Regions from separate parts of the Sporosarcina sp. So3-204 genome, predicted to be linked through region 2. Evidence: a T-box and tRNA genes for the amino acid it is inferred to sense, from the RefSeq annotation. Region 2 holds a T-box; the other holds one or more tRNA genes.
What was found. The T-box of region 2 lies ahead of AC3RV6_RS10305 (valine--tRNA ligase). A T-box ahead of a tRNA ligase gene usually reads a tRNA of that ligase, here a tRNA-Val.
Positions count from the first base shown of each region.

Region 1: it encodes a tRNA-Val, which carries the amino acid that the T-box ahead of AC3RV6_RS10305 (valine--tRNA ligase) is inferred to sense. The anticodon was not compared.

Region 1 is NZ_CM176485.1:100,705-109,966, forward strand. Features, by position in the region: rRNA gene AC3RV6_RS00455 (23S ribosomal RNA) at 1-1,357, shown strand, start outside; rRNA gene rrf (5S ribosomal RNA) at 1,511-1,626, shown strand; tRNA gene AC3RV6_RS00465 (tRNA-Val) at 1,697-1,772, shown strand; tRNA gene AC3RV6_RS00470 (tRNA-Thr) at 1,786-1,861, shown strand; tRNA gene AC3RV6_RS00475 (tRNA-Lys) at 1,867-1,939, shown strand; tRNA gene AC3RV6_RS00480 (tRNA-Leu) at 1,979-2,060, shown strand; tRNA gene AC3RV6_RS00485 (tRNA-Gly) at 2,069-2,143, shown strand; tRNA gene AC3RV6_RS00490 (tRNA-Leu) at 2,155-2,243, shown strand; tRNA gene AC3RV6_RS00495 (tRNA-Arg) at 2,290-2,366, shown strand; tRNA gene AC3RV6_RS00500 (tRNA-Pro) at 2,388-2,461, shown strand; tRNA gene AC3RV6_RS00505 (tRNA-Ala) at 2,473-2,545, shown strand; rRNA gene AC3RV6_RS00510 (16S ribosomal RNA) at 2,796-4,351, shown strand; tRNA gene AC3RV6_RS00515 (tRNA-Ile) at 4,659-4,735, shown strand; tRNA gene AC3RV6_RS00520 (tRNA-Ala) at 4,748-4,823, shown strand; rRNA gene AC3RV6_RS00525 (23S ribosomal RNA) at 5,056-8,011, shown strand; rRNA gene rrf (5S ribosomal RNA) at 8,166-8,281, shown strand; gene AC3RV6_RS00535 (response regulator transcription factor) at 8,626-9,262, shown strand, end outside.
Region 2 is NZ_CM176485.1:2,100,250-2,109,511, reverse strand. Features, by position in the region: gene hemL (glutamate-1-semialdehyde 2,1-aminomutase) at 1-210, shown strand, start outside; gene AC3RV6_RS10315 (hypothetical protein) at 414-1,040, shown strand; gene AC3RV6_RS10310 (hypothetical protein) at 1,020-1,211, opposite strand; T-box leader at 1,279-1,519, shown strand; gene AC3RV6_RS10305 (valine--tRNA ligase) at 1,590-4,235, shown strand; gene AC3RV6_RS10300 (ATP-grasp domain-containing protein) at 4,361-5,164, opposite strand; gene AC3RV6_RS10295 (ATP-grasp domain-containing protein) at 5,161-6,027, opposite strand; gene AC3RV6_RS10290 (bifunctional folylpolyglutamate synthase/dihydrofolate synthase) at 6,089-7,285, shown strand; gene AC3RV6_RS10285 (sensor domain-containing diguanylate cyclase) at 7,561-9,081, shown strand; gene AC3RV6_RS10280 (sensor domain-containing diguanylate cyclase) at 9,104-9,262, shown strand, end outside.

The DNA of each region.
Region 1 (9,262 bases), 1.8 Mb from region 2:
GAGGGGAATTATTCCCTGGAGTCCCTGATTTCACACTGCCAAGAAAAGCCTCTAACGAGGCGGGAGGTGCCCGTACCGCAAACCGACACAGGTAGGCGAGGAGAGAATCCTAAGGTGATCGAGAGAACTCTCGTTAAGGAACTCGGCAAAATGACCCCGTAACTTCGGGAGAAGGGGTGCTCTGGTAGGGTGTTAAAGCCCGAGAGAGCCGCAGTGAATAGGCCCAGGCGACTGTTTAGCAAAAACACAGGTCTCTGCAAAACCGCAAGGTGATGTATAGGGGCTGACGCCTGCCCGGTGCTGGAAGGTTAAGGGAAGAGGTTAGCGCAAGCGAAGCTTTGAACCGAAGCCCCAGTAAACGGCGGCCGTAACTATAACGGTCCTAAGGTAGCGAAATTCCTTGTCGGGTAAGTTCCGACCCGCACGAAAGGCGTAACGATCTGGGCACTGTCTCAACGAGAGACTCGGTGAAATTATAGTACCTGTGAAGATGCAGGTTACCCGCGACAGGACGGAAAGACCCCGTGGAGCTTTACTGTAACCTGATATTGAATTCTGATGCAATCTGTACAGGATAGGTAGGAGCCTTAGAATCCGGAGCGCTAGCTTCGGAGGAGGCGTTGGTGGGATACTACCCTGATTGTATTGGACTTCTAACCCATGCCCCTTATCGGGGCAGGAGACAGTGTCAGGTGGACAGTTTGACTGGGGCGGTCGCCTCCTAAAGAGTAACGGAGGCGCCCAAAGGTTCCCTCAGAATGGTTGGACATCATTCGCAGAGTGCAAAGGCATAAGGGAGCTTAACTGCGAGACCTACAAGTCGAGCAGGGTCGAAAGACGGGCTTAGTGATCCGGTGGTTCCGCATGGAAGGGCCATCGCTCAACGGATAAAAGCTACCCCGGGGATAACAGGCTTATCTCCCCCAAGAGTCCACATCGACGGGGAGGTTTGGCACCTCGATGTCGGCTCATCGCATCCTGGGGCTGTAGTCGGTCCCAAGGGTTGGGCTGTTCGCCCATTAAAGCGGTACGCGAGCTGGGTTCAGAACGTCGTGAGACAGTTCGGTCCCTATCCGTCGCGGGCGCAGGAAATTTGAGAGGAGCTGTCCTTAGTACGAGAGGACCGGGATGGACACACCGCTGGTGTACCAGTTGTCTTGCCAAAGGCATAGCTGGGTAGCTACGTGTGGACGGGATAAATGCTGAAAGCATCTAAGCATGAAGCCCCCCTCGAGATGAGATTTCCCATTACGCAAGTAAGTAAGATCCCTCAGAGATGATGAGGTTGATAGGTCCGGGGTGTAAGTACGGCGACGTATGTAGCTGACGGATACTAATTGATCGAGGACTTAACCAAATAACGTAAGAAGTAAGTGGGCTGATTCCCCTGATTTGTGAAGATTATCTGTTTTATTCAGTTTTGAAAGAACAATTAATTTCTTTCAAAATAATGCTTGCAATTTGCATTAAAAATGATATAATGAATAATGTCCTTAAAAGACTTTATAAGTATGGTGGCGATAGCGAAGAGGTCACACCCGTTCCCATCTCGAACACGGTAGTTAAGCTCTTCAGCGCCGATGGTAGTTGGGGGTTTCCCCCTGCAAGAGTAGGACGTTGCCATGCTTGTAATATTTATTACATAGCAATAGGACTTAAAATGATTCAGTAGCTTATAACATCTAAATTATACCCAGGAGGATTAGCTCAGCTGGGAGAGCACCTGCCTTACAAGCAGGGGGTCGGCGGTTCGAGCCCGTCATCCTCCACCATTATTTAATCGACGCCGGAGTAGCTCAACTGGTAGAGCAACTGACTTGTAATCAGTAGGTTGAGGGTTCAAGTCCTTTCTCCGGCACCACTTTTGTGCCATTAGCTCAGTTGGTAGAGCATCTGACTTTTAATCAGAGGGTCGTAGGTTCGAATCCTACATGGCACACTATTTTATGACTTATAGTATTCGTCATAAATACATTATGCGGGTGTGGTGGAACTGGCAGACACGCTAGACTTAGGATCTAGTGCCTTCGGGCGTGGGGGTTCGACTCCCTTCACCCGCACTTTTATTGCGGAAGTAGTTCAGTGGTAGAATACGACCTTGCCAAGGTCGGGGTCGCGGGTTCGAATCCCGTCTTCCGCTCCATATATTTATTTGCCGGGGTGGCGGAACTGGCAGACGCACAGGACTTAAAATCCTGCGGTGGGTAACTACCGTACCGGTTCGATTCCGGTTCTCGGCACCATTTTTTATAGAGTTTTTTATATTCCGTTTTATACCGTTTTTTATATGCGCCCGTAGCTCAATTGGATAGAGCGTCTGACTACGGATCAGAAGGTTGTGGATTCGACTTCTGCCGGGCGCGCCATAATTTTATTTGTCTTATAATCGGGAAGTAGCTCAGCTTGGTAGAGCACTTGGTTTGGGACCAAGGGGTCGCAGGTTCGAATCCTGTCTTCCCGATCTTTAAATATGGGGCCTTAGCTCAGCTGGGAGAGCGCCTGCCTTGCACGCAGGAGGTCAGCGGTTCGATCCCGCTAGGCTCCACCTTATGAACCTTGAAAACTGAACAGCAAAACGTCGATATAAGTCATTCGTGTTTACACGATATGATTAACAACTCAGGACGCTTCGGCGCACTTGAGTATAAACGTTTCTATATGAAACAAAATTGTCATTCAATAGAAGTAGTTAACGCTACAACTATTAATGCCAGCAAAAAGAAATGAGCTTTCATTTTCTTTATGTTGTTGGCCTTTGGTGCATAACGCTATGCGAAGTGTATTGGAAGTCAACTATTATGGAGAGTTTGATCCTGGCTCAGGACGAACGCTGGCGGCATGCCTAATACATGCAAGTCGAGCGAACGAAATTTGGAGCTTGCTTCAAATTTTGTTAGCGGCGGATGGGTGAGTAACACGTGGGCAACCTGCCCTGCAGATGGGGATAACTCCGGGAAACCGGGGCTAATACCGAATAATCAGTTCGTCCGCATGGACGAACTCTGAAAGACGGTTTCGGCTGTCACTGCAGGATGGGCCCGCGGCGCATTAGCTAGTTGGTGGGGTAATGGCCTACCAAGGCAACGATGCGTAGCCGACCTGAGAGGGTGATCGGCCACACTGGGACTGAGACACGGCCCAGACTCCTACGGGAGGCAGCAGTAGGGAATCTTCCACAATGGACGAAAGTCTGATGGAGCAATGCCGCGTGAGCGAAGAAGGTTTTCGGATCGTAAAGCTCTGTTGTAAGGGAAGAACACGTACGGGAGTAACTGCCCGTACCTTGACGGTACCTTATTAGAAAGCCACGGCTAACTACGTGCCAGCAGCCGCGGTAATACGTAGGTGGCAAGCGTTGTCCGGAATTATTGGGCGTAAAGCGCGCGCAGGCGGCCTGTTAAGTCTGATGTGAAAGCCCCCGGCTCAACCGGGGAAGGTCATTGGAAACTGATAGGCTTGAGTACAGAAGAGGAAAGCGGAATTCCACGTGTAGCGGTGAAATGCGTAGAGATGTGGAGGAACACCAGTGGCGAAGGCGGCTTTCTGGTCTGTAACTGACGCTGAGGCGCGAAAGCGTGGGGAGCAAACAGGATTAGATACCCTGGTAGTCCACGCCGTAAACGATGAGTGCTAAGTGTTAGGGGGTTTCCGCCCCTTAGTGCTGCAGCTAACGCATTAAGCACTCCGCCTGGGGAGTACGGCCGCAAGGCTGAAACTCAAAGGAATTGACGGGGACCCGCACAAGCGGTGGAGCATGTGGTTTAATTCGAAGCTACGCGAAGAACCTTACCAGGTCTTGACATCCCACTGCCCGGTATAGAGATATACTTTTCCCTTCGGGGACAGTGGTGACAGGTGGTGCATGGTTGTCGTCAGCTCGTGTCGTGAGATGTTGGGTTAAGTCCCGCAACGAGCGCAACCCTTGATCTTAGTTGCCATCATTAAGTTGGGCACTCTAAGGTGACTGCCGGTGATAAACCGGAGGAAGGTGGGGATGACGTCAAATCATCATGCCCCTTATGACCTGGGCTACACACGTGCTACAATGGACGGTACAGAGGGTCGCCAACCCGCGAGGGGGAGCTAATCCCATAAAACCGTTCACAGTTCGGATTGCAGGCTGCAACTCGCCTGCATGAAGCCGGAATCGCTAGTAATCGTGGATCAGCATGCCACGGTGAATACGTTCCCGGGTCTTGTACACACCGCCCGTCACACCACGAGAGTTTGTAACACCCGAAGTCGGTGAGGTAACCCTTAGGGGAGCCAGCCGCCGAAGGTGGGACAGATGATTGGGGTGAAGTCGTAACAAGGTAGCCGTATCGGAAGGTGCGGCTGGATCACCTCCTTTCTAAGGATATATGTCCATAGTCGGATTACACCTTTGGTGTATGAAAGCTAGGCATACGGAAAATCGACGTTTTGCGTTCAGTTTTGAAGGTTTATTAAAGATTAATTAAGCGTTTTTTGCTTAACTAATCGTCCATAAATACTAATCAAAACAGCGTTTTGATATTGAGGCAATTTTCGAGGGTTCAATCGGAAATGTACTGCCGGAATACGCTTAGCGTATACGATATCTTAACAAATAAGCTACACCTGTTTTGAACTTTGTGGTTACTAATAATAATTCAAATCTTGCACATAATTATTTGAAGGGGCCTATAGCTCAGCTGGTTAGAGCGCACGCCTGATAAGCGTGAGGTCGATGGTTCGAGTCCATTTAGGCCCACCATTAATTTCTTTCGGGGCCTTAGCTCAGCTGGGAGAGCGCCTGCCTTGCACGCAGGAGGTCAGCGGTTCGATCCCGCTAGGCTCCACCAACTTACTCCACTTGGGGTATTTTTGTTCTTTGAAAACTGGATAAAACAATAATTGAAACAAATCAAGAATCAACCAAGATAAACAGAACTTCGTTTATCTATGATAAACATGTTTTTGTTTATTTTAAAGAACGACCTTTTTACGAAACGTAGATTTTTACATCGCTGTAAGATTACGTTTATTTAAAAGATAAGAATTAGCGACGCAATGCGACGTTAAGACCTATTTTTTGGTTAAGTTAGAAAGGGCGCACGGTGGATGCCTTGGCACTAGGAGTCTATGAAGGACGGCACTAACACCGATATGCTTCGGGGAGCTGTAAGTGAGCTTTGATCCGAAGATTTCCGAATGGGGAAACCCACTGCTCGTAATGGAGTAGTACGTTTACGTGAATACATAGCGTAATCGAGACAAACCCGGAGAACTGAAACATCTAAGTACCCGGAGGAAGAGAAAGAAAAATCGATTCCCTGAGTAGCGGCGAGCGAAAAGGGAACAGCCCAAACCAGGAAGCTTGCTTCCTGGGGTTGTAGGACATGCTATACGGAGTTACAAAGGAATGGATTAGGCGAAGCGACCTGGAAAGGTCCGCCGTAGCGGGTAATAGCCCCGTAGTCGAAAGTTCATTCTCTCCAGCATGTATCCTGAGTACGGCGGAACACGTGAAATTCCGTCGGAATCCGGGAGGACCATCTCCCAAGGCTAAATACTTCCTAGTGACCGATAGTGAACCAGTACCGTGAGGGAAAGGTGAAAAGCACCCCGGAAGGGGAGTGAAATAGATCCTGAAACCGTGTGCCTACAAGTAGTCAGAGCCCTTGTTGACTTTCCTTCGGGAGAGTCACGGGTGATGGCGTGCCTTTTGTAGAATGAACCGGCGAGTTACTGATTTCATGCAAGGTTAAGCAGAGAATGCGGAGCCGCAGCGAAAGCGAGTCTTAATAGGGCGAATTAGTATGAGGTCGTAGACCCGAAACCAGGTGATCTACCCATGTCCAGGGTGAAGGTAAGGTAATACTTACTGGAGGCCCGAACCCACGTATGTTGAAAAATGCGGGGATGAGGTGTGGGTAGCGGTGAAATTCCAATCGAACCTGGAGATAGCTGGTTCTCTCCGAAATAGCTTTAGGGCTAGCCTCAAACTTTAGAATCTCGGAGGTAGAGCACTGTTTGGACTAGGGGCCCATCCCGGGTTACCGAATTCAGACAAACTCCGAATGCCGATGATTTATGTTTGGGAGTCAGACTGTGGGTGATAAGATTCATAGTCGAGAGGGAAACAACCCAGACCACCAGTTAAGGTCCCCAAGTCTCTGTTAAGTGGAAAAGGATGTGGCGTTGCCCAGACAACCAGGATGTTGGCTTAGAAGCAGCCACCATTTAAAGAGTGCGTAATAGCTCACTGGTCGAGTGGCGCTGCGCCGAAAATGTATCGGGGCTAAACAGAGCACCGAAACTGTGGACTTACATCTTAGATGTGAGTGGTAGGAGAGCGTTCTAGGGGCGTCGAAGTTAGACCGTAAGGACTAGTGGAGCGCCTAGAAGTGAGAATGCCGGTATGAGTAGCGAAAGAAGGGTGAGAATCCCTTCCACCGAATGCCCAAGGTTTCCTGAGGAAGGCTCGTCCGCTCAGGGTTAGTCGGGACCTAAGTTGAGGCCGAAAGGCGTAGACGATGGATAACAGGTTGATATTCCTGTACCACCTCCCCGCCGTTTGAGTAATGGGGGGACGCAGTAGGATAGGGTGAGCGCGCTGTTGGTTATGCGCGTCTAAGCAGTGAGGTGTGAAATGAGGCAAATCCCATTTCTATAACATTGAGCTGTGATGGCGAGGGGAATTATTCCCTGGAGTCCCTGATTTCACACTGCCAAGAAAAGCCTCTAACGAGGCGGGAGGTGCCCGTACCGCAAACCGACACAGGTAGGCGAGGAGAGAATCCTAAGGTGATCGAGAGAACTCTCGTTAAGGAACTCGGCAAAATGACCCCGTAACTTCGGGAGAAGGGGTGCTCTGGTAGGGTGTTAAAGCCCGAGAGAGCCGCAGTGAATAGGCCCAGGCGACTGTTTAGCAAAAACACAGGTCTCTGCAAAACCGCAAGGTGATGTATAGGGGCTGACGCCTGCCCGGTGCTGGAAGGTTAAGGGAAGAGGTTAGCGCAAGCGAAGCTTTGAACCGAAGCCCCAGTAAACGGCGGCCGTAACTATAACGGTCCTAAGGTAGCGAAATTCCTTGTCGGGTAAGTTCCGACCCGCACGAAAGGCGTAACGATCTGGGCACTGTCTCAACGAGAGACTCGGTGAAATTATAGTACCTGTGAAGATGCAGGTTACCCGCGACAGGACGGAAAGACCCCGTGGAGCTTTACTGTAACCTGATATTGAATTCTGATGCAATCTGTACAGGATAGGTAGGAGCCTTAGAATCCGGAGCGCTAGCTTCGGAGGAGGCGTTGGTGGGATACTACCCTGATTGTATTGGACTTCTAACCCATGCCCCTTATCGGGGCAGGAGACAGTGTCAGGTGGACAGTTTGACTGGGGCGGTCGCCTCCTAAAGAGTAACGGAGGCGCCCAAAGGTTCCCTCAGAATGGTTGGACATCATTCGCAGAGTGCAAAGGCATAAGGGAGCTTAACTGCGAGACCTACAAGTCGAGCAGGGTCGAAAGACGGGCTTAGTGATCCGGTGGTTCCGCATGGAAGGGCCATCGCTCAACGGATAAAAGCTACCCCGGGGATAACAGGCTTATCTCCCCCAAGAGTCCACATCGACGGGGAGGTTTGGCACCTCGATGTCGGCTCATCGCATCCTGGGGCTGTAGTCGGTCCCAAGGGTTGGGCTGTTCGCCCATTAAAGCGGTACGCGAGCTGGGTTCAGAACGTCGTGAGACAGTTCGGTCCCTATCCGTCGCGGGCGCAGGAAATTTGAGAGGAGCTGTCCTTAGTACGAGAGGACCGGGATGGACACACCGCTGGTGTACCAGTTGTCTTGCCAAAGGCATAGCTGGGTAGCTACGTGTGGACGGGATAAATGCTGAAAGCATCTAAGCATGAAGCCCCCCTCGAGATGAGATTTCCCATTACGCAAGTAAGTAAGATCCCTCAGAGATGATGAGGTTGATAGGTCCGGGGTGTAAGTACGGCGACGTATGTAGCTGACGGATACTAATTGATCGAGGACTTAACCAAATAACGTAAGAAGCAAGTGGGCTGATTCCCCTGATTTGTGAAGATTATCTGTTTTATTCAGTTTTGAAAGAACAATTAATTTCTTTCGAAATAATGCTTGCAATTTGCATTAAAGGTGATATAATTTATTAATAACCTTAAAAAGGCTATACAGTTTGGTGGCGATAGCGAAGAGGTCACACCCGTTTCCATCTCGAACACGGTAGTTAAGCTCTTCAGCGCCGATGGTAGTTGGGGGTTTCCCCCTGCAAGAGTAGGACGTTGCCAAGCACTGAAGAAGTCATTACCTTAAATGGTAGTGGCTTTTTTTTGTTTTTAAAAATACCTTTTTATCGTAAGATTAAATTAAATAATAATTATTCTCTTCAGTGCGAAAGTAGTTGGGGGTTTCCCACTGCAAAAATCTAGGATTCCAAAAGAATCCTAGATTATCTGCGTGATTTACGTGGACTTTGCGGAAATAAAAGTAAGTGTTTTTAATATCAATAATAATCTAAAATAAACCTAATAAGTTATAAGTATTACTCATAACTATTATATAAATGGTAAGATGATTTCTAGGACGATTAATAATCCATGAAAATTAAGCTCAAATTATACAGGAGATGTTAAATATGAATATACTTGTTGTAGATGATGATCCAAATATATTGGAACTTGTTAGCATTCAATTGATGTCGGCAGGTTACACTGTAATAAAGGCGTCAAATGGTTATGAAGCGCTTGAAAAGTTAAGTGTAGAACTACCGGATCTTGCGGTAGTTGATATTATGATGCCTGGTATGGATGGCTATACCTTAACAAGGAAGATTCGTACGGAAGCGGACATACCAGTTTTATTACTAACAGCAAAGGGCGAACTTGATGATAAAGAAAAAGGTTTCCTAGCAGGTTCAGATGACTATGTCGTAAAGCCATTTGAACCGAAGGAATTGTTATTCCGGATTAATGCGATTCTTCGTAGGTATGACAAGGCGGTAGATGTTTTTATACAGGCCGGGCCGTTAAAGGTAAATAGACAGAGTTATGAGGTGTCTGTCGGTAAAAAAGTAGTGCTTCTTCCTTTAAAGGAGTTTGAGTTACTTTCAATTCTGGCCTCTAAGGTAAACATGGTTTTCACACGTGAGATGCTACTAGAGCGCGTATGGGGCTATGATTATGAAGGTGATGATCAGACATTGAATGTACATATTAAACGAGTTAGGGATAAGCTAGAGCGTTTAACAGAAGAGGTGACAATTTCAACTGTGC
Region 2 (9,262 bases):
TTTACAAATGAAAAAGTAACTAATTATGAGCAAGCAAAAACATCAGATTTAACATTATTTGCTGATTATTACCGCTTGATGGCAGAAGAAGGTATTTTCTTACCGCCATCACAGTTTGAAGGGATGTTCCTTTCTACTGCACACTCGGAAGAGTTAATTGCAAAAACAGTTGAAGCATTTTATACTGTTTTTGAAAAACTACAAAAGTAATATGAGTGTTCTAAGGAAGGTTTAACTTTCCTTGGAACACTCATTTTTTTATTTGTTAATTTCCGGCTAAGTATTTATTACATTGCGAAGTTTTGTGTAAACAAGATTGAGGTCCATAAATTATTTGAGTTTATTGCTCTTATCTTCTAAGCAATTCGCCTTTTGCATATACTGTTATGTGAATGAATAAAAGGGGGATTGAAATGGAAATTAAACAATGGGAAATGAAAGAAGACTTTATCTTTCCGAAATTTGTAGGTATGCCGTCTGGATCCGAAACAGTTAATGTGACACCAATGTTCACCGTTAATCGTTCGGAGGAAGCGGTTCGGTTAAATGGTATTTATCATATTGCAGCAAATATAGCGCTTGAAAATGAGCATGGTAGAGAAGCTACGATTGAAAATGCAATTTTAATCGACGATGTAGAAATTGAAGAGAAAATGGGTTATTTCGAATATGCTGTGCCTTTCACGATTGATTTGCCGGCAGAAGCAAGCGACCCACTAAACGTCGTATCCGAAAATGTAATGTGTAAAATTGACGGGCAAGGATCGTTTGCAATCGTTTGGGACGTTGAGTGCTCCTACCAGCAGACAGCTATAAAAGAGGATGCAAAAGCAGGTGAGATTGTTGAAGCTGTAATTGAAGAGAAAATAGCTGAACCTAAATCTGCTCAAATCGTTGAGGGAGTGATTGAAGTTGAGAATGCAGTTGCATCGCTAGATAGTACTTCTTTTAATGTGGACGACGAAGTGTTATCTTTCCTCGCGGGACTGGAAGATGGTGTATCTTCCGAAATTTTTCGGTCAGCAGATGTCTCTGTGTAATAAAAAGCAAATGCCAGCGAGTACACATAAGAGTAAAAAGTCACCAGTTGTTGGGACGATTAAAAGTCTTATTAATTGAAAAACGGCAATCGGTATACAAATTTTCTTGCAATAAAATCTGATTTTCCTAAGCCATGGCGGCAACAGATATGGATTATAACCTTTTCTCATAACACCATCCTTTCCTAATATACTTGACGAATTGATCTGAATCCCGTTATACTATATCTAATTGTATATTGATGCGAAGAATGGGATAGTACATGAAATTGTTTTCTAAAGAGAAGGTGCCATTGGTGAAAGGCCCTGTGAACAACTCATCGAATGTCACCCGCGAGCAGTATTTGTGAAATGGGTTTTTCTGATAAAAGGGAAATATCAGTAGCAAATGCCGGTTAGAAGCCGTTAAACATTTTTGAGGTGCACGCTATTTGTGCACGAATAAAGGTGGTACCGCGAACAGCTCCTTCGTCCTTTTAGGCGAAAGGAGTTTTTTTGTGTTCAAGAGGGAGAATAATTACTTTTTTACATAATGAAGGAGGAAAAATAATGACAAAAGATAATTTAACAATGCCGACTAAGTACGATCCGAAATCTGTTGAAGAAGGTCGGTATGAGTGGTGGTTAAAAGGTAAGTATTTTGAAGCACAACCTGAAAGCGATAAAGAACCTTATACAATTGTCATTCCGCCTCCAAACGTAACGGGCCGTCTACATCTTGGTCACGCTTGGGATACGACATTACAAGATATCTTAACCCGCATGAAGAGAATGCAAGGATATGATGCGCTTTGGCTTCCGGGAATGGATCATGCAGGAATCGCAACACAAGCTCGAGTTGAACAGAAATTAAAGTCTGAAGGTAAAAGCCGTTATGATTTAGGTCGTGAAAAGTTTGTTGAAGAAACTTGGAACTGGAAAGAAGAGTACGCCTCACATATTCGCGAACAATGGGGTAAACTTGGACTCGGTCTTGACTACTCACGCGAAAGATTTACACTAGACGCTGGTTTATCTACAGCAGTTCAAGAAGTATTTGTTAAATTATATAATAAAGGGCTTATTTACCGTGGAGAATATATCATTAACTGGGATCCAGCAACAAAAACGGCCCTCTCTGATATTGAGGTAATTCATGAAGATGTGCAAGGTTCTTTCTATCATATGCGTTACCCACTTGCAGACGGTACAGGAAGTATCGAAATCGCAACAACACGACCAGAAACGATGCTTGGGGATACTGCAGTTGCTGTTCATCCTAAAGATGAGCGCTATAAAGATTTAATTGGTAAAACGATTAAATTACCGATAATTGGTCGTGAAATTCCTATCGTTGCAGACGATTATGTTGATATGGAATTTGGTAGTGGTGCTGTAAAAATCACACCAGCACATGATCCAAATGACTTTGAAATCGGAAATCGTCATGATTTACCTCGCATACTTGTCATGAACGAAGATGGAACGATGAACGAAGTTGCAGGTAAATATGAAGGAATGGATCGCTTTGATTGTCGGAAACAAATTGTAAAGGACCTTCAAGAAAGCGGTGTTTTATTTAAAATTGAGGATCATCTTCACTCAGTCGGTCATTCAGAACGCAGTGGTGCAGTTGTGGAACCTTATTTATCTACACAATGGTTCGTTAAAATGCAGCCGCTTGCTGATCAAGCGATTGATTTGCAAAAAGGGGAAGGCAAAGTAAACTTTGTGCCGAGTCGTTTCGAGAATACGTATATGAGATGGATGGAAAACATTCGTGATTGGTGTATTTCTCGTCAATTATGGTGGGGCCACAGAATCCCAGCTTGGTACCATATTGAAACGGGTGAAATTTACGTAGGTAGTGAAGCGCCAGCTGATCCTGAAAACTGGAAACAAGATGAAGACGTTTTAGATACATGGTTCTCATCTGCTTTATGGCCGTTCTCGACAATGGGCTGGCCGGATTTAGAAAACGAGGAATTCAAGCGTTATTACCCAACAGATGCTTTAATTACAGGATATGATATTATTTTCTTCTGGGTGTCACGTATGATTTTTCAAGGAATTGAATTTACAGGTGAACGCCCATTTGAGGACGTACTTATTCATGGTCTTGTTCGTGATTCGGAAGGTCGGAAAATGTCGAAATCACTCGATAATGGTGTCGATCCAATGGATGTGATCGAGAAATATGGTGCTGATGCGCTGCGTTATTTCTTATCAACAGGTGCATCTCCTGGACAAGATATCCGTTTCTCAATCGACAAAGTTGAGTCTGTCTGGAACTTTGCCAATAAAATATGGAATGCCTCTCGTTTTGCTTTGATGAATATGGACGGTATGACATATGAAGAAATAGATTTGACTGGAAAGAAATCTGTCGCTGACATTTGGATTTTAACTCGTTTAAATGAAACAATTGAGCAAGTGACGAAGCAAGCAGATAAATACGAATTTGGTGAAGTGGGACGTTCACTTTATAACTTTATTTGGGATGACTTCTGTGATTGGTACATCGAAATGGCGAAATTACCACTATACGGTGAAGACGAAGACGCTAAAAAAATGACGCGTTCAGTACTTGCTTATGTGCTGGATAATACAATGCGTCTCATGCATCCATTTATGCCGTTCATTACCGAAGAAATTTGGCAGAACTTACCGCATGAAGGGGAATCTATTACAATCGCGCCTTGGCCAGTAGTAGACGCAGCATTTACTAATAAAGAAAAAGCATCTGAAATGAAAATTTTAATGGATATTATTCGTTCTGTAAGAACTATTCGTGCAGAAGTGAATACGCCAATGAGTAAAGAAGTACCGCTTTATATCTCTACTAGAGATGACGTTACTGCAGAAATATTAGAAGCAAATCGCATGTATATCGAAAAGTTCTGTAACCCCGAAACGCTTACGATTGGTAAAGGTATTACAGCACCGGGCAAATCAATGTCAGCAGTAATTACAGGGGCAGAATTATTCTTGCCACTAGAAGGCTTACTCAATATTGATGAGGAATTAGCGCGTCTGACGAAAGAGTTGAAGAAATGGCAAGGTGAGGTAAAACTCGTTCAAGGTAAATTAGCAAATGAACGATTTGTAGCCAATGCACCTGCAGCAGTCGTTGAAGAAGAACGTGCGAAAGAAAAAGACTATCTCGAAAAATATGCAACAGTTGAAAAGCGCATGGAAGAATTAAAAGAACTTTAATATTAAAAACTAGCCTTTCTGCAAATGCAGAGAGGCTAGTTTTTTGACTAAATATGTCGAATTATAAGATGGGTTATATTTTAACTTATTAAGTAGTACTATTTATTTCCTTATATATTGTTTAATCAAACATGTGTATATTGCAAAGACTTTTGTATGTAACGCATTAATTTTCCTGCAATTGAAAAGTCGTGGGTTTTATATAATGACCTAGCGCCTACAGGGTCTTCAATTTCATTCAATAACCAACTACCGTCTTCAAGAAGTAAAAAATCTACACCGATATAATCACTATTCAGCTCACGCGCAATTGTAAGTGCCTCCTTCTCCTGCTGGGAAGACAGTAAATACTTTTCAATCGTGCCACCTTGGGAATAATTCGATTTGAATGAATCGGTACCCGTGCGTTTAACAGCCCCTACAATATCTTGGCCTACTATAAATACACGAATATCCTGAGCGCCCGATTCTATATAGGGCTGTGCAATCATTTCACGAAGCTCAAATTTCCGGAATAACTTGGCCGCCTTTACGGCAGTAGAACAGAGATAAACTTCACTACCTGCATGGCCATCAATTGTTTTAAGGACGATTGGGAATGTATGAATCTCATCAATTGAACGTATAATTGTTGTTGGTACAGCAGGGATTCCATGAATTAAAGCGAATTGATATGTCAAAAGTTTATTGTTTGCGATACGATTTACTTCTGAGCGATTGAAAATTTTCAAACCTTGAAGTTCAAGCCTTTTTGAAAGAGCTGGGTTTCGATCACGGAATAAAATAAAGTTTGCATCCTCACTCGGTTCTTCGTCACCTTCGAGAAGTTTTAACTCAATTCCGACAGTCTGCGCTTCAACGATTAGGTCATCAATGAACGAGTTATTTTTGATTGCACCCTCTTTAGAGTAATAAACAAACCCTTTCATTTTAGGTTCTCCAATATATAGGCAATCATCGAATCTGCGACGTTAATCCCGGTAACGTTGTAAATATTTCGGATATGTGAAGCTGCGTTTACTTCACAAACAAGTGGTTCTTCATTTTCACCAAATAATAAATCAACACCCGCGAACTCTGCGCCGACGGCTTGTGCTGCGCGAATTGAAAGTGATTTTTGTTCATTCGTTAATTCAATTTTTTCTGCAACACCGCCATTCGTAATATTTGCTCTGAAATCAGTTTCTGAATAGCGATACATCGCAGCGACAACTTGATCCCCTACAATATTCACTCGAATATCGCGTCCTCTGCTTGATTCTATAAATTGCTGAAAAACATAATCTATTCCACGAAGTTCAAGCACTTTTTCATAAAATGCTTCTTTCGTTTCAATTAAATAGACTTTCATGCCGAAAGATCCGCGGCCTTCCTTAATAATCATAGGTAGAGTTAATTGTTCAAGTACGCGTTCATAATATCCTGTATCCTGAATCGTAAATGAAGGATATACTTTAGGGGCAATAATTGTTTTTGGCATTGGAATTTGTTTGTGAGCTAGCTTAATATATTGTTTTGCTTTATTATCGCAAGTTTCAATAACCTCAGGATCGTTAAAAATTGGAATGCCATTATTTTTTAAATATGTCGCTAAAAGAATATCTTTATCGAGAAATATGACGAAATCTGGCGCATTTTGTAACACAATATCTAGGTTCATCAGGATTTCATAATTTTTCTTTAACTCCGCAACTATACCTGCTCTTTCTGCTGCTTCTTTAAGTAAATCAGCTTGGTCTTTAAATTTATCATTTGTTAAACTACCATTGTAAATTATCCAACAACTTTGCATAATGATTCCTCCGGTCGTGATATACTATGTCTACATCAATTTTACCATACGGAGGATGCAGATGATTCCAAAAATGAACGAATATAAAAAAAGATGGCAAATTGAAAGTGAAAATGACATAAAGCCGGGGTTAACCGCTATAAATGAAGCGCTTATTAAAATGGGTGAGCCTCAAAGTAAATTAAAAGTAATTCATGTAACTGGTACAAACGGTAAAGGATCAACAATTGCGTTTATGGAAGGAATACTTAAAGCACATGGTTTTACGACAGGCGGGTTTTCATCTCCTGCTATACACGACATACATGATCAAATACGAATTAACGGGGAAGCGATTACTGAACGAGAATTAAATCTATCGTTTAAAAAGATAAAAGAAGCTGAGTTAAATGGCTTACTGACAGATTTTGAATTACTGACTGTGGCTGCTTTCGTAACATTTGATAGAATCCAACCTGAGTTTATACTACTTGAAACAGGAATGGGTGCAAGATTTGATAGTACGAACGTAGTAATGCCAATCGTTTCCGTTATTACATCAATTTCGCTTGAACACGAAAAGTTTTTAGGAACATCAATTCAGGAAGTAGCTTATCACAAAGCGGGAATTATTAAAGAAAATATACCGATCATAACTGGTTTACTAGAAGAAGATGCATACCAAATAATTCGTTTGGAAGCTAAGAAACTAAAAAGCCCTTTTAAAAGTTTAGGTAGACAACAATTTAAAGGAGTAGAGCTTTTTAAAATAAAAGGAATAAAAATGAGAGGAGAGCACCAAGTACGAAATGCATCTATCGCAATTGAAGCGTTATTGGAAGCGGGTGTTGTACTTATTGAAAGCCGAGTGGAGAGGGCATTAAGAACTATTCAATTACCGCATCGATTTGAAGAAATTGCACCTGGTGTATTCTTAGATGGTGCACATAATCCAGCAGCAGCAAAAGTTCTAGCGAACACAATACGTACAGAGTTTCCTGGAGAAAAAGTGGATTTTGTCATTGGTATGCTAAAAGGGAAAGATATTGAAAAAACACTTGATGAACTTATGCCAGTGGCAAATTCGTTCTCTTTTATTAGCTTTGAACATCCCCAAGCTGCAAAAACTGAAGAATTGATGAGGTATTGCAAACATAATAATAAAAGCGTGACAAATGAAAGAAGTGATACTATACTACTTGTAAGTGGAGAAAATAATAAGAAGATAGTCACAGGTTCGCTCTATTTATTAGCTAATCTCATACCTACAAAAAGATAAACTTTTTGGTTCTTATATTATTTAATATTTTCTATTCACTTTATCGCATTACGTTGTTTATTTTTTTGTTTAGTGTTGGAGGGGAATAAATTATAAAGATCTTTACTAACTCTACCTGGCGCCTGTTTTATCTGTGGCTACTAATCGTTCCTATAGGTTTTTTCATAATATTTATAAATTATTCACCACAGCATATAGATTTGGCAGCTATTGCGGTTTTTAGTTTAATCGGATTCCTCAGCCTTTATTTTCCCATTATGAGAAAAGGTTCACCAATGTTCGTTGTCTTTTGGGTAACGGTACCAGCATTTTTACTATATGGTCTAGTTGTTGAAATTATCGTTATGCAAATCACGGTTCTTGGTTTCCTATTTACCTCATCGATTAATTTGAGTAAACTATATCGTTTTTTCTTTAATTCATTAACATTTTACCTCTTTTCGGTTATTGCTTCAGGCGCATTTCATCTTGTAGGAGGGGAAATTGGTTCAATCGATTTTTGGACTTTATTATTAGCTGTTTCTTGTTATCAAGTTATTCATTTAGCATCTAGTCGTCTAACTATGTGGTTGTTTTCAAAAAATACAAATGTGACACCCGATATTTTTACGAAAGATGCAATTATAAGTTTTGGCAAGGTGTTCATTCTAATACCGTTATCACTTACAGTTTACTTTTTATATTTAAATTTAGGAATTGGAGCTACATTTTTAGTTGTTATACCATTCTTCATTGTTGTCCTTCTAATTAGATTAAATAAATCTGCTGAAAAAATTAATAATGATTTGGAGTATGCAGGTATCATTGGGCATGAAATCTCTGGGAAGTTGACACCTCAAGAAGTGATTGATGAATTTATGTTACAAGTTACTGAAATGTTTGATACGGAATACGCTTATTTATTTGAGCATAATGACGGTTTGTTGGAATTAGTAAAGTCGCGTGAGTATGATAGTTTTGTAGATGTTAGTTTTCCAATACTTACAACTGGTAAGGGTATTGCTGGTAATGTTCTTTTCGAAAATAAACCGTTCATTTATTCTAAACGCGAAGAATGGGAAGAAATATCAATTGACTACACGCCTGCTGATATGCAAAGTGTACTTTGCGTGCCTATATCACGCAATCAAGAAGTTGTGGGTGTCTTATTGTTATCTTCTACAAGTAAAGATAAATTTCAAGAATATCAACTAAAAATTTTAGATTTACTATGTTCTTATTTTACAGTATCTGTTGAAAAAGCGCGGCATCTCCAAGAAGTAGTTACAAAAAGTAATAGATGTGCGCTAACTAAACTTTATAATTATGAATATATGGACGAGCAGCTTGATGTTCAAATAAATCTGTTGAAAAATGGCTTTTTCCAAGAGCTTTCTATAGTGATGTTAGATATAGATTATTTTAAAGACATAAACGATTCATACGGACATCAAAGTGGTAACGATATTTTATGTGGATTAGCAAAATTACTTGAAGCGAAATTACCTAAAGATAGTATTGTTTCTCGTTATGGTGGCGAAGAGTTTGTTTTCCTTCTTCCTGAGTTTGGAAAAGAGGAAGCAGTACTTTTTGCAGAAAGTCTTCGTTTAGAAATTGAAAACACCGAGTTTTTAATAATATCAGATTTAGGAGAAGCTAAGTCGGAAGTCTCGGTTCACATTACAGTTAGCATTGGTGTTTCTACTGGTCCAGCTGATGCTGAAGAAGGTAGTTCTTTACTTCGGAATGCAGATCGTGCGCTCTATTTATGGGCTAAACAAGAAGGACGTAACCGTGTTGCAGGTTATGTAAAATAAGGAATTAAAGGGGCGGCGAGAAATGGTAGTTACTAAAAGAAAGCAGACAATTCTTTTTTTCATTTGGATTGTCGTCCTTCCGGTATCCGTATATGTTTCGTGGAATTATCTACCTAATAAAGGCATTGAATGGTCAAATATGATTTGGCTAATTACAATTGCTTTAGTTACTATACTACTC